Linked DNA regions of Ruegeria pomeroyi DSS-3. The protein of the gene in region 2 interacts with the protein of the main gene of each other region in a pairwise test. Links are inferred from orthologs where the notes say so. Each region holds a gene or a part of one and is shown on either strand. Other genes may lie near its edges.

Region 1 (2,796 bases), 1.9 Mb from region 2 along the record:
CAAAGGCGCGGGCCTGCCCTGCTGTTAACCTTTCGGTAACGCAAATCACGGATCAAAGACCACAAGCAGGGCGATGCGTGTGCCGTCGATCACCACCTTGCCCTGATCGGGGAAATTCACGGTGATCTTGCCGGCGATGCTGGACTGGACCTGCCCTGTTCCCCAGTCGGGGTAATCGGGGTGGCGCACGAACATGCCCGGTGCAAGAATGGCATTGAGATCGGTCATATCCGGGCCCTGTCTGCTGGATGTGAGGTCTGATAACGGAGGTATCGCATGGCCCAAAGCGGCGTCAACCTGGCCAGCCTGATCGGCTCGCGCATCTGTCATGATCTGATCAGCCCGATCGGCGCCATTACCAACGGGCTTGAGCTGCTGGACATGACCGGTTCGGTCGAGGGGCCCGAGATGGAGCTGATTGCCGACAGCGTCGGCAATGCCGGGGCACGCATCCGCTTCTTTCGCATCGCCTATGGCGCGTCGAGCGATCAGATGCTGGGCCGCGCCGAACTGGTCGGCCTGCTCGACGATCTGAACCGCAGCGCCCGGGCCAAGGCCGACTGGGCACCGACTGAGCCGGTTACCCGCGCCGAGGTGCGGATGGCCTTTCTGGCACTGCAATGCTGCGAAACCGCCCTGCCCTTTGGCGGCAGCGTGCGGATGGACCAGCAGGGAGACCGCTGGATCGTCACCGCCGAGGCCGAGAAACTGTCGGTCGATCCCGCCCTGTGGGAGGGGTTGAGCAACCCCGCCGCCCTGAAACAGGTGACACCGGCGCAGGTTCAATTCGCCCTCCTGCCGGCGGTGGCCGAAGATGCCGGCCGGCGGGTCACGGTTGAAACCAGCGACCGCCAGCTGGTGATCCGGTTCTGATCAGGCCCGGGTCGTTCCGTTCCCGCGCACCAGGTATTTGAAACTGGTCAGCTGCGCCGCCCCCACCGGGCCGCGCGCATGCATCTTGCCGGTGGCGATGCCAATCTCGGCGCCCATGCCGAACTCGCCGCCATCGGCAAACTGGGTCGAAGCATTGTGCATCAGGATGGCGCTGTCGAGCCGCTCGAAAAAGCGCGCGGCAACCGCGTCATCTTCGGTGATCACGCAATCGGTGTGGTTCGAGCCATACTGCCGGATATGAGCGATGGCCGCATCCACGTCATCGACCACCTTGGCCGCGATGATCATATCGAGGTATTCCTTGCCCCAGTCCGCCTCGGTTGCGGCAAGCGAGCCGGGCAGCCCCTCGGCCCGCACCTCGACCCCGGCCTCGATCAGCGCGCGCACCAGATCAGCACCAAGATTGTCCGCTATATCCTTGTGAATCAACAGACATTCGGCTGCGCCACAAATTCCGGTGCGGCGCGTCTTGGCATTCATCACCACGCGCAGCGCCTTTTCAGGATCGGCGGCCTTGTCGATATAGATATGCACGATGCCTTCGAGATGGGCAAAGACCGGCACCCGCGCCTCGCGCTGTACCAGACCCACCAGCCCCTTGCCGCCGCGCGGCACGATCACGTCGACATAATCGGTCATGGTCAGCAGTTCGGACACCGCCGCCCGGTCGCGGGTCGGCACCAGCTGGATCGCATCCTCGGGCAGGCCTGCGGCGCGCAGCCCCGCGACCAGACAGGCATGGATCGCACCCGAGGAATGGAAGCTTTCGGACCCGCCGCGCAGGATCACCGCATTGCCCGATTTGAGGCACAGCGCCCCGGCATCCGCTGTCACGTTGGGGCGGCTTTCATAGATCACCCCAATCACCCCCAGCGGCGTGCGCACCCGCTGGATATGGATGCCCGAGGGCATGTCCCATTCCGCCAGAACCTCGCCCACCGGATCATCCTGGTCGGCCACGGTGCGCAAGCCGTCGACGATGCCCTGAATGCGCGCCTCGTCCAGCATCAGCCGGTCCATCATCGCCGGGCTCAGCCCCTTGTCACGGCCAAATTCCAGATCGCGCGCATTGGCGGCGATGATCTCACCCCGCCGGGCCCAGACCGCATCGGCGGCACCGATCAGCGCGGCACGCTTGGCCTCGGCGCTGGCAAAGGCCAATTGGGCCGCGGCGGCGCGGGCGCGTTTGCCCAATTCGGTCATGGTGGCGGAGATGTCGGCGATGTCTTTCATGTCGGGCCCCTGGGCTGCGGTCGGATCAATGGGTAGCGTCTGCGGGCCGACAGGTCAAAGCGCCATGTCGTCCCGGTGGATCAGCGCGGCGCGGCCTGGGTAGCCCAGCGTCGCCTCGATATCCGAAGACTGCCGCCCGCGAATGGCGCGCGCCTCGTCCCCGGTATAGCGGCACAGCCCCTGACCCAGGCGCCGCCCGTCAGGCCCGAGGATCGCCACCGGATCGCCGCGCCCGAAATCGCCGGTGACCGAGGCCACGCCCGCAGGCAGCAGGCTTTTGCCGCCCTCCAGCGCGCGCGCAGCACCCGCATCGACGGTGATGTCGCCGCGCGGCTTCATCGCCGCAATCCAGCGTTTGCGCGCCGCCTGCGGATCAAGCGTTGCGGTGAACCAGGTGCAGTTGGCACCGTTTTCCAGCGTTTTCAGCGGGTTCAGAGGCGACCCTTCGGTAATTGCCATGGCGCAGCCGCCGGCGGTGGCCATCTGTGCCGCCATCAGCTTGGTCTTCATGCCGCCCTTGGACAGGCCCGAGCCTGCATCCCCTGCCATCGCCACGATCTCGGGCGTGATCCGGTCGATCACGTCGAACCGGGTGGCGCCCGGATCGTCGCTGGGGTTGCCGGTATAGAACCCGTCCACATCCGACAGCAGAATCAGCTGATCGGCGCC
Region 2 (2,932 bases):
GGATAGCCCATCAGGCGTTACCGCCGCCGTTCGGGCCGGTATGCGTTGCCTCGGCTATGTCGCCCATGGCGATGGCGCGAATCTGCGCGCGCTTGGGGCCGAGGTGTTTCATGATATGGCCGAAGTGCCGGTGCTGCTCGCGCTGTGACCGGCTCAACCGGTAAGCGCGCGACCGTGTCTGCAGAGGTCCGGCCTCTGCTTTTCCTCTTGCCAGAAGTATCCTGGGGGTCCGGGGGCTGGTCCCCGGTTCCGCCCTGATCAGGCGTAGGTCGGGTGGAACTTGCCGCCGGGCGAAAGGGTAAAGATCTCGACCCCGTTTGCGGTCACCCCGACCGAATGTTCGAACTGCGCCGACAGCGATTTGTCGCGGGTGACGGCGGTCCAGTCATCGGCCAGCGTCTTGGTCTCGGGGCGGCCCAGATTCACCATCGGTTCGATGGTGAAGAACATGCCTTCCTCCAGCACCGCGCCGGTGCCGGGGCGGCCGTAATGCAGCACGTTGGGCGGGGCGTGAAACACCTGGCCCAGCCCGTGACCGCAGAAATCGCGCACAACCGACATGCGGTGCGCCTCGACATAGGTCTGGATGGCATGGCCGATATCGCCGAAAGTATTGCCCGGCTTGACCATCTCGATCCCCTTGAACAGGGCGTCATGCGTCACCTGGATCAGCCGCTCGGCCTTGCGCGGCAGCTTGCCGGCCACGTACATCCGGCTGGTATCGCCGAACCAGCCATCGACGATCACGGTGACGTCGATATTCAGGATATCGCCCTCGCCCAGCCGCTTGTCGCCCGGAATTCCGTGGCAGACCACATGGTTGACCGAGATGCAGCTGGCATGCTCATAGCCCTTGTAACCGATGGTCGCCGATTTCGCGCCGGCAGCCTCGACCATCCCGGTGATGATCCGGTCGATCTCGCCCGTGGATTGGCCCGGAAAGACATGTTCCGCGATATCGTCCAGAATACGCGCCGCAACCGCCCCTGCCGCATGCATGCCGGCAAAGTCGGTGGGTTCGTAGATGCGGATACCATCCCTGGTCAGGCGGCCACGATGTTCCTTCATCGGTGCGAGGCTCCAATAGTTGCGCGCGGATCCCTGTTTACGCTGCTTGCGCAGAAAGTGCCAGAGGGCGCAGCGTCGCAATATGTCAAAGCATATCGGCGATTTCGACTCCTTGAGGAGAGATATGGGTGGTCAGGATCAGCTTTTCCACACCCTGCGCGCGGGCCGTTTCAAAGGCGCGCGCATAGGCCGGGTCGATATCCGCGGCCAGGGTGAATCTGTCGCAATCGGTCCGCTGTACCAGATAAAGCATGATCGCCCGATGCCCCAGCCCGGCCATCGCAGCCAGCTCTGCCAGATGCTTGGCGCCGCGCGCGGTCACGCTGTCGGGAAACTCGGCCAGGCCGGGCTCACGGCACAGTGTCACGCTTTTGACCTCGACATAGGCGTCCGCCAGGCCGGGCCCGCTCAGCAGAAAGTCGATGCGGCTGTTCTGGCCGTATTTCACCTCGGGCCGCACCGTTTCATAGGCGGCCAGCGACGGAATGGCGCGGCGCTCGAGCGCGGTCTTCAAGGCCCGGTTCGGGACCGAGGTATCGACACCGGTGAAATGGCCGTTCTCGTGATCGACCAACCGCCAGCCGAACTTCAGCTTCTTCTTCGGATCGTCATTGGGTTCCAGCCAGATTTTCGTTCCGGGGTCCGCCAGCCCCATCATCGAGCCGGGATTGGCGCAATGGGCGGTCACCTCGCGCCCGTCTTCCAACTGGCAATCGGCCAGAAAGCGTTTGTAGCGACGGATCAGGCGGGCGGGGACAAGAGTTGTTTGAAAGCGCATGATCCCGGGCCTATACCTGCGGCAGGGGTCGATCAAGAGAGAGGGCGCCATGCCAAACCCAACCGCCGCCATGCTGGTCATCGGAGACGAGATCCTGTCGGGGCGCACCCGCGACGCCAACATGTACTATCTCGCCGGAGAGCTGAGCAAACACGGGATTGACCTGAAAGAGGTGCGCGTGGTCAGCGACGACGCCCCGGCGATCGAGACGGCGGTCAAGGCATTGTCGGATGGGTTCGACCATGTCTTCACCAGCGGCGGCATCGGGCCGACCCATGACGACATCACCGCCGATTGCATCGCCCGCGCCTTTGGTGCCGCCATCGACGTGCGCGCCGATGCGCGCGCCCTGCTCGAGGCGCATTATGCCAAGACCGGGCTGGAGCTGAACGCCGCGCGGCTGCGCATGGCGCGTATCCCCGATGGGGCCACGCTGATTGACAATCCGGTCAGCACAGCGCCGGGCTTTACCCTGGGCAACGTACATGTGATGGCGGGTGTGCCCAGCGTGTTTCAGGCGATGGTCGCCAGCATCCTGCCGACGCTGACCGGCGGTCAGCCGCTGTTGTCGCAGACCCTGCGGATTGACCGGGGCGAGGGCGACATCGCCGCAACCCTGACGCAGTTGGCCGAGGATTTTCCCGATCTGACCATTGGCTGCTATCCGTTCCAGATCAACGGAGCATTCGGTGCCAATGTGGTGGTGCGGGGTACGGATGGTGTGCGGATCGACGCGGCTGTCACCCGGCTTGCGCGGGAGACCGCGCAATGACGCCTGACTGGTTCGCGGTGGTCGATGCAACCTGGCCCGCCGCCGACAGCCGGACAGATGGCACCCTGACCCTGCGCGAGGGCCGCGGCGGCGGCAAGCGGGTCTCGGCCGCCTCAGCCTCGGGCGCGGTCTCCGAGCCTCAGATCGAAGCCGCCGAGGCTGCGATGCGGCAGATGGGCCAGCCGCCGCTGTTCCAGCTGCGCCCGGGGGACGAGGGGCTGGATGCGGCCCTGGCCGGACGCGGCTACTCGATCGTCGACCCGGTCAATATCTATGCCTGCCCGGTCAGCCAGCTGACTGACCTCCCGATGCCG

What was found. Proteins that work in one complex are often made in the same cells at the same time.
Region 1: the proteins of sfsA (region 2) and SPO_RS10065 interact in binary tests that used the Escherichia coli proteins (3 or more experiments, as listed by UniProt). The link is inferred for Ruegeria pomeroyi DSS-3 from one-to-one orthologs.

What each region holds. Positions count from the first base shown.
Region 1 is NC_003911.12:2,110,913-2,113,708, forward strand. It holds SPO_RS10065 (glutamate-5-semialdehyde dehydrogenase), read right to left. Parts: upstream 2,128-2,796; coding sequence 874-2,127; downstream 1-873. Other genes in the region: SPO_RS10055 (DUF3553 domain-containing protein), read right to left, coding at 46-228; SPO_RS10060 (histidine phosphotransferase family protein), read left to right, coding at 277-873; proB (glutamate 5-kinase), read right to left, coding at 2,182-2,796. UniProt on the Escherichia coli protein: Catalyzes the NADPH-dependent reduction of L-glutamate 5-phosphate into L-glutamate 5-semialdehyde and phosphate. The product spontaneously undergoes cyclization to form 1-pyrroline-5-carboxylate.
Region 2 is NC_003911.12:3,968,648-3,971,579, reverse strand. It holds sfsA (DNA/RNA nuclease SfsA), read right to left. Parts: upstream 1,847-2,932; coding sequence 1,154-1,846; downstream 1-1,153. Other genes in the region: SPO_RS19075 (GNAT family N-acetyltransferase), read left to right, coding at 2,615-2,932; SPO_RS19080 (competence/damage-inducible protein A), read left to right, coding at 1,896-2,618; map (type I methionyl aminopeptidase), read right to left, coding at 259-1,068; SPO_RS19095 (HAD family hydrolase), read left to right, coding at 1-148. UniProt on the Escherichia coli protein: Binds to DNA non-specifically. Could be a regulatory factor involved in maltose metabolism.